Regions from separate parts of the Shinella zoogloeoides genome, predicted to be linked through region 1. Evidence: predicted binding sites of a transcription regulator. Region 1 holds the regulator's gene; the other holds the start of a gene.
What was found. The regulator LexA, encoded in region 1, represses DNA repair genes until DNA is damaged. The targets are predictions, from matches to a motif close to TGTTCNNNNTGTGTTCNG.

Region 1 (4,418 bases):
CGATCGGCGCGGAGACGGTGGAGGCGCTGAGGCAGGCAGGGCTTGCCCATGTGCTCGCCATTTCGGGGCTCAACATGGTGCTCGCGGCTGGCACCTTCCTCGTCGGCGCGCGCATGGCGATGGCGCTGATCCCCGGCTTTGCCGAGCGGTATCCGTCGAAGAAGATCGCCGCCGCGGGCGCGCTCGTCATGGTGACGCTCTATATCCTCGTCTCGGGCGGGGCGATTTCGGCCGTGCGCTCGTGGATCATGATCTGCGTCATGCTGATCGCCGTGCTCTTCGGCCGCTCGGCCATCAGCCTGCGCAACGTGGCGCTTTCGGCTATCCTCATCCTGCTGCTGACGCCGTCGGCCGTCACCAATCCCGGCTTCCAGATGTCCTATGCGGCAACACTCGGCCTTGTCGCGGGCTATGCCGCCTGGCGGGAGCGGCCGGTGCGGACGGAGAGCCGGGGCGGGCCGTTCCAGCTCTTCGGCGGCGCGGCGGGCCGGTTCTTCGGCGGGCTTTTGCTCTCCTCGCTGATCGGCGGCTTTGCGACGCTGATCTATTCCATCGGCCACTTCCACCGCATTCCCGCCTATGGGCTTGCAGGCAACCTGCTCGCCATGCCCGTCATCAGCGTCATCGTCATGCCGTTCGGCCTGATCGCCGTGCTGCTGATGCCCTTCGGTCTCGACGCCATCCCCTTTGAGATCATGGGCAAGGGCATCGAATGGATGATCGCCCTGTCGACGTGGGTCGCCGGGTGGAAGGGCGAGATCGTGACCGGCCGCATTTCGCCGCTCGCATTCGTCCTCATCGGCGTCGGCGGCGGGCTGGTCTGCCTGCTGCGTACGCGGCTGCGCCATGCCGGGACGGTGCTCGTTCTCTTCGGGCTCGGCGTCGCCTTCTGGCCGGGCGGCCGGGCTGGGCCGGAAGTTCTGGTCTCCGAGGACGGCCGCCTCGTCGCCGTCCTGCGCGGCGACAGGGTTGCGACGAACCGCACGCGGCCGCCGGATTTCATCTATGACCAATGGCGCCGCGCCCTGCGGCTCGGCGATCTCGTGAAACCGGACATGCGCAAGACGGCAGGGCTGACGCTGGAGGAGGCGACGGAAGAAATGCCGGCCGTAGGAGAGCGCAAACGCCCCCGCCGCAAGGCTGATCGGCAGAAGGCTAAGGATGCCCTGTCCGCAGCCTTCGAGACTGCGGGGAAGCGCGGCGGCTTCGTGTGCGAGGCAAAGGCGTTCTGCGCCGCCATCTCGCCGAGCGGCTGGCGCGTCGTGGCGCTGGAAGACAGCGCCTTTCTCGGCACGGCCTGCGACGCCGCAGACCTCGTCGTCGTACCGTTTCCGCTGCGCATCGATACGTGCCGCTCGGGCGCCCGGCTGGTGACGGCCCGGCATCTGCGCCGGACGGGCGCTCTGGAAATCATGCCCGCGGACGGAATGGCAAACGCTTCCCTATCGCAAGCAACCTTCCTGCCGGCCGTCGAAACGCTCGACCGGCCCTGGTCGCGCCATCGCACCTATGACTGGCGCATCGGGCAGTTCGAAGCCGAACCGGCGATCAATGGTAGCGGCGGATGAGCCCGACGAGCTTGCCCTGGATCTTGACGCGATCCGGCCCGAAGATCCGGGTCTCGTAGGCGGGGTTGGCGGCTTCCAGCGCGATGGAGGCGCCCTTGCGGCGGAAGCGCTTCAGCGTGGCTTCCTCGTCGTCGACGAGCGCGACGATGATCTCGCCCGGATTGGCGGTGCTCGCATTGCGGATGATAACCGTGTCGCCGTCGAGAATGCCGGCCTCGATCATCGAATCGCCCTTGACCTCGAGCGCATAGTGGTCGCCGCTACCGATCATCTCGGCGGGGACGGTGATCTCGTGCGTGTTGTTCTGGATGGCGGAAATCGGCACGCCGGCGGCGATGCGGCCCATGACCGGCACGGAGACCGACGAGGACATTTCCTGTGGCGTGCGCTGAGGCGGGGCGGCGGGCGCGGGCTGCTTGCCACGGCTGCCTTCGATGACGGAGGGGGAAAAGCCGCGACGGGGCTGCAGGCTCGGGGAATAGGCGTCCGGCAGCTTGATGACCTCCAATGCGCGCGCCCTGTTGGGCAGGCGCCGGATGAAACCGCGTTCCTCCAGCGCCGTGATGAGGCGATGGATGCCGGACTTGGAGGCAAGGTCCAGGGCGTCCTTCATCTCGTCGAAGGACGGCGGAATGCCGGATTCCTTCATACGCTCATGAATGAACAGGAGCAGTTCCTGTTGTTTGCGCGTCAGCATGGCCTCTCCAGCGAGAATCGTGAAACAAATCCAGAACAGACACTATCTGTTCCATATGTGTTCCGCAAGAGGCCGAGGGAACAATAATACTGTTCAGGCGGTGGGATCGCGCAGCAGAAGGACTTCACAAGCCGCGCCTGCGGGCGCGGCCGGGGCATGCGGCAGGCGGACCAGCAGGCCTTCCGATGCGGCGAAGATTTTCATCATCGACGAATCCTGCTTGTCGAAGGGCTTGACGACAAGCTCGCCGTTCGCGCGGGCGATGCTTGCACGGATATAGTCTTGCCGGTGGTCGTTTTCCTTGAGCGGCACGGCGGCCACCGCTTGGCGCAGGCGGCTTGCCGGCGGCAGGTGGGCAAGGCGGCGGACGAGCGGTTCGAGGAAGAGCAGAGCGCAGACGAGGCTGGAAACCGGATTGCCGGGCAGGCCGACGACCTGGACGGCGCGGAGGCGTCCGACCATCAGCGGCTTGCCGGGGCGCATGGCGATGCGCCAGAAATCGAGTTCCATGCCGGCTTCGCCGAGCACGGGCTGCACGAGATCGAAATCGCCGACCGAGGCGCCGCCAAGCGTGACGAGCACGTCGATATCGCGCGCTAGCGCGCCACGCACCGCTTCGAGGATCGCCTGCTTGTCGTCGGCGACGATGCCGAGGTCGACGATTTCGGCGCCGGCCGCGCGGGCGAGGGCGCCGACGCCGTAGGTATTGGACGCGATGATCTGGCTTGCGCCGGGCGGTGTTCCGGGCGTGACGAGCTCGTCGCCGGTCGCCAGCAGTGCGACGCGCGGGCGGGCGTAGACCGTGAGTTCGGGGTGGTTCATCGCGGCGGCGACCGTCAGGCGGCCGGGATCGAGCACGGCGCCGGCCTTCAGCACCACCTCGCCTTCGGTAAAATCCTGGCCGCGCGGGCGGATATGGCGGCCCTTCGGCGTGAGATAGGTTGTGCGGATGCGGCCGCCCTCCAGCACCTCCGCATCCTCCTGCAGAAGCACCGTATCAGCAAAGCCGGGGAGCGGGGCGCCGGTGAAGATGCGCACGGCCTCGCCGGGGCCGGCGGTTCCCTCGAAGGCATGGCCGGCGGCCGAAGTGCCGACAACGCTGAGGACTGAACCCAGTTCGGCGATGTCCGCGTGGCGGACGGCGTAGCCGTCCATGGCGGAATTGTCGAAGGGCGGCTGGGTGAGGCGGGCGGCGATATCTTCCGCCAGCACGCGGCCCTCTGCCTGGTGCAGGGGAACCCTCTCCGTCCGTTGCATCGGCTTTGCGGCCGTCAGAAGGCGTTCGAGGGCGTCGGCAACGGGCAGAAGCGACATCAGGTGTCTTCCCGCTTGTAATCGCCGGAGCGGCCGCCGGATTTTTCGCGCAGCCGCACGCCGCCGATTTCCATCTCGCGGTCGGCCGCCTTGGCCATGTCGTAGATTGTGAGGCAGGCGACGCTGACGGCGGTCAGCGCCTCCATCTCGACGCCGGTACGCCCGGTCAGCTTCGCCATGGCCTCGACCCTGAGACCGGGCAGGGCGCGGTCTTCGCGGATTTCCACCGACACCTTGGTCAGCATCAGCGGGTGGCAGAGCGGGATGAGGCTGGACGTCTGCTTGGCGGCCATGATGCCGGCAAGACGCGCCGTGCCGATCACGTCGCCCTTCTTGGCATCGCCCTTGAGGATCAGGTCGAGCGTTGCCGGCGCCATACGGATGGAGCCTTCGGCGACGGCGATACGGACCGTTTCCGCCTTGTCGCCGACATCCACCATGTTGGCTTCGCCCGACGCATCGATATGGGTGAGCGTGCGATCGTCGCCCGTCATCATTCCGCTGCCAGCATGCCGGCCTTGCCGGTCAGGAGTTCATGCGTCGCGGCCGCTACGTCGTCCTTGCGCATCAGGCCTTCGCCGACGAGGAAGGTGGAAATGCCGACCTTGCCGAGGCGTTCGCAGTCGGCATGGGTGAAGATGCCGCTTTCGCCGACGAGCAGCCGGTCGTCCGGCACCATGCGGGCCAGCGTCTCCGAAACGGCGAGATCGACCTCGAAGGTGCGCAGGTTCCGGTTATTGACGCCGACGAGCTTGGATTTCAGCTTCAGTGCGCGTTCCATCTCCTCTTCGTCATGGACCTCGATCAGGACGTCCATGCCGAGCGAGAAGGCGGCGTCT
Region 2 (4,418 bases), 360 kb from region 1:
GGGCGTTGCCACGCTCATCATCGTCATGGCGGTGATGAACGGTTTCCGCACCGAGCTGATCTCGCGCATCCTCGGCATCAACGGCCACATGATTGTCCAGCCGATCGACACGCCGCTGAACGACTATGCCAAGCTCGCCGAGCGGCTTTCCGCCGTTCCCGGCGTCACGATGGCGATCCCGCTCGTCGAGGGCCAGACGCTGGCCTCCGGCACGGCCGGGGCGGGCACGGGCGCGCTGGTGCGCGGCGTGCGCGCCGATGACCTCGCCAAGATGAAGGCCGTTTCCGATCACATCAAGGAAGGCGACCTCGTGGGCTTTGCCACGGGCGGGGTCGCGATCGGCGCGCGCATGGCCGAATCCCTTGGCCTCAGCGCCGGCGGCCAGATCACGCTCGTCGCGCCGGAAGGCGACGTCACGCCGCTCGGCGTGAACCCGCGCGTGAAGACCTACACGGTCTCCGCGGTCTTCGAGATCGGCATGTCGGAATATGACGCGTCGATCATCTACATGCCTCTGGAAGAGGCGCAGCTCTATTTCAACGCCGAAGGCATCGTGCAGTCGATCGAGCTGTTCGTCTCCAACCCCGACGATGTCGATGCGCTTCGCCAGCCGATCGAGGCGGCGGCCGAGCGGCAGATCTTCGTGACGGACTGGCGCCAGCGCAACCGCACCTTCTTCTCGGCGCTGGAAGTCGAGCGCAACGTCATGTTCATGATCCTCACGCTGATCGTGCTCGTCGCCGCGCTCAACATCATTTCGGGCCTCATCATGCTGGTGAAGGACAAGGGCAGCGACATTGCGATCCTGCGCACCATGGGCGCGACATCCGGCGCCATCATGCGCATCTTCTTCATGACCGGCGCGGCGATCGGCACGGTCGGCACCTTTGCCGGCGTCCTGCTCGGCGTCATCGTCTGCCTCAATGTCGAATCGATCCGGCAGTTCTTCTCCTGGATCTCGGGCACGACGCTGTTCAATCCGGAACTCTACTTCCTGAGCCAGCTTCCGGCCGACATGAACGTTGGCGAGACGGTTTCGGTCATCCTCATGGCGCTCGCGCTTTCCTTCATCGCGACGATCTTCCCCGCCTGGCGCGCCTCCAAGCTCGATCCGGTCCAGGCCCTGCGGTACGAATAGGAAAGAACGCCATGAACGCGCGCCTCGCTCTGGAACTCAAGGGCATCGAACGGCACTACGGCCAGGGCGAGACCCTGCTGACGATCCTCAAGGGGGCGGATTTCGCGCTGAGGAGCGGCGAGACCGTCGCGCTCGTCGCGCCCTCCGGCACCGGCAAGTCGACGTTGCTCCACATTGCCGGCCTGCTCGAAAAGCCGGATGCCGGCGAGGTTCTGGTCAACGGCCATTCCTGCGCCGCGCTTTCCGACGACCAGCGCACCACGATCCGCCGCGGCGAGATCGGCTTCGTCTACCAGTTCCATCACCTGCTGCCGGAATTCACGGCGCTGGAAAACATCATGATGCCGCAACTGATCGGCGGCCTCTCCAGGGCGGATGCGCGCGAGCGCGCCGCCCAGCTTCTCGACTACATGCGCATCGGCCACCGCGCCGATCACCGCCCCTCGGAACTATCCGGCGGCGAGCAGCAGCGCGTGGCCATCGCGAGAGCCGTCGCCAATGCCCCGCTCGTCCTTCTCGCCGACGAGCCGACCGGCAATCTCGATCCCGAAACCGCCGGCTACGTCTTCGAGGCGCTTGAGGCGCTTGCCCGGCAGTCGGGCCTTGCCGCGCTGATCGCCACGCACAATCACGAACTTGCCGGCCTGATGGATCGTCGCGTGACGATCGAGGACGGCCTTGTGCGCGAGCTCGCCTGAGCCCGCGCCGCCTGCCTCGTCACCCGCCTGTCTGACTAGTTGTCGAGCCCGCAGATCGAGCGGCCGATATCGTCCTTCCAGTCCTTGAGCAGCACGAACTGCGCCTTGCCGGCGACAGGGCCGCCGCTCGTCTTGCCCTTGCCCGTCAGGACATTGAGGTCGCATTCGGCCCCGGCGTCCGGGTCGGTCGTGTCGTAGGAGGAGAAGGTGTAGCCCGCGACGATGAAGTCGAAATTGCGGTAGGCGATGGTCAGCGACTGCCGCCAGCGCTCCCGGCCGATCGAATCGTTCTTCGTCGTCAGCGTGAAGGAGCCGTTGGCGAGCGCCGTCAGCTCCGGCTCCTGCCCGTACAGCGTCAGGCTGCCCCAGACGCTGTTCGGCAGGGATAGGGCGAGCGTCAGCCGGTTTTCCTCGGGCTTGGCGACATAGACATAGATCCCGTTATCATCGCCGCCGTCGTCGCCGGGCGTCGCCACCACGGCAAGATCCGGCGTGCCGTCCTTGTTCCAGTCGCCGCTCGCCATGGCGATGATGCGGTCCGCCGGAAAGTCGGCCGCCACCGCGGCAGCGGGCAGGGTGGCCGAAAGCAGAAGGGCGGCAATCCAAGGTTTCATTCTCTTTTCCTCCGTGTGGTGGACGCGACCTTATTGCGCGCGACGACGTCGGTCCAGAGGGCCTGTGGAAAGCTGTTGACATGGGAACAATAATAGAACAAAATGAAAACATAATAGGAAAGGGAGCCACAATGACCGATTTTCTTCGTGATCTTGCTGCATTCACCTCCATGGCCATGTTCGTCGCCACCTTCTCCGTCATCCTCTTCGGAATCTGACGGTCACCATTCAATCCCGCAACACTGCGACCGGCCACGCGCGTCCTGCGCGTGGAAATCGGTTACAACATGTAGAGATCTCTGGACGAGCCGGGTCCGAATCCGCTTAAGCTTCCAGCCTTGACCGGAAGGAAGACATGATGGCGGACGAAGCGCGGATGACGGACGGCGAGACGATTGGGCAAACGCCGGAATTCGTGCACCTGCGCGTGCATTCGGCCTTCTCGCTTCTTGAGGGGGCTCTGCCTATCAAGAAGATCATCGGAAAGGCGACGTCCGACCAGCAGCCGGCGATCGCCATCACCGACACGAACAACCTGTTCGCGGCGCTCGAATTTTCGCAGAAGGCGATCGGCGAGGGCATTCAGCCGTTGATCGGCTGCCAGCTGTCGATCGACATGGAGGACGAGGGCGACGGCGAGCGGCGCGGGCCTCAGGCCCAGCTTGCAAAGCTGCCCTCGATCGTCCTGCTTGCGGCGACCGACGCCGGCTATGCGCGTCTCGTCGATCTCGTCAGCCGGGCCTATCTCGGCGGCGAGGGCGGCCAGTCGGTTCGCATCGCGCAAAGCTGGCTCGAGGAAGAGGGTTCCGAGGGGCTTATCGCGCTGACCGGCGCGCGCGGCGGGCCTGTCGACATGGCCTTCCTCGCCGGGCAGCCCGCCGTGGCGCGGGCGCGTCTCCAGGCATTGAAGCGCGTCTTCGGCGACAGGCTCTATATCGAACTGCAGCGGCACGGGCGCTACGACAAGCAGCACGAGCGGCGCATGGTCGAGCTTGCCTATGCGCAGGACGTGCCGCTGGTCGCGACCAACGAACCGTTCTTCCCGGCGCCGGACGATTACGATGCGCATGACGCGCTGATGGCGGTGGCACACAATGCGATGGTGTCGGACGACAACCGCTTCCGCCTGTCGCCCGACCATTACCTCAAGAGCCGCAAGGACATGGCGAAGCTCTTTGCCGACCTGCCCGAGGCGCTGGAGAACACGATCGAGATCGCACGGCGCTGCTCCTTCGTGCTGAAGACGCGCGGCCCGATCCTGCCGCGGTTCACCGGTGCGACGGACGATCCGGAGGAGGCCGAGCGCGCCGAATCGGCGGAGCTGCGCCGGCAGTCGGTGGAAGGGCTCGAAAGCCGCATGGCGCTGCTCGGCCTGACGCCGGGCTATACCGAACAGGACTACCGCGAGCGGCTGGATTTCGAACTCAGCGTCATCGAGCGCATGAAGTTCCCCGGCTACTTCCTCATCGTTGCCGACTTCATCAAATGGGCCAAGCAGCAGGACATTCCCGTCGGGCCGGGCCGCGGCTCGGGTGCGGGCTCGCTCGTCGCCTATGCGCTCACCATCACCGATGTCGATCCGCTGCGCTTCTCGCTGCTCTTCGAGCGCTTCCTCAACCCGGAACGCGTCTCGATGCCGGACTTCGACATCGACTTCTGCCAGGACCGCCGTGAAGAGGTGATCCGCTACGTGCAGCAGAAATACGGCCGCGAGCAGGTGGCACAGATCATCACCTTCGGTTCGCTGCAGGCGCGCGCCGCGCTGCGCGATGTCGGCCGCGTGCTGGAAATGCCCTATGGCCAGGTCGACAAGATCTGCAAGCTCGTGCCGAACAATCCGGCCAACCCGACGCCGCTTCATAAAGCAATCGAGGAAGAGCCGAAGCTGCAGGAAGAGGCGGAGAAGGAGCCGGTCGTCGCGCGCCTGCTCGACATCGCCCAGAAGATCGAGGGCCTCTACCGCCACGC

Region 2: the regulator LexA is predicted to act here: its motif matches at 2,533-2,550, upstream of dnaE (DNA polymerase III subunit alpha).

The regions. Positions count from the first base shown of each region.
Region 1 covers NZ_CP132311.1:1,621,386-1,625,803, reverse strand. The annotation lists gene Q9316_RS09160 (ComEC/Rec2 family competence protein) at 1-1,568, shown strand, start outside; gene lexA (transcriptional repressor LexA) at 1,549-2,265, opposite strand; gene Q9316_RS09150 (molybdopterin molybdotransferase MoeA) at 2,359-3,579, opposite strand; gene moaC (cyclic pyranopterin monophosphate synthase MoaC) at 3,579-4,073, opposite strand; gene trpC (indole-3-glycerol phosphate synthase TrpC) at 4,073-4,418, opposite strand, start outside.
Region 2 covers NZ_CP132311.1:1,259,700-1,264,117, forward strand. The annotation lists gene Q9316_RS07185 (lipoprotein-releasing ABC transporter permease subunit) at 1-1,138, shown strand, start outside; gene Q9316_RS07190 (ABC transporter ATP-binding protein) at 1,150-1,836, shown strand; gene Q9316_RS07195 (hypothetical protein) at 1,872-2,450, opposite strand; gene dnaE (DNA polymerase III subunit alpha) at 2,827-4,418, shown strand, end outside.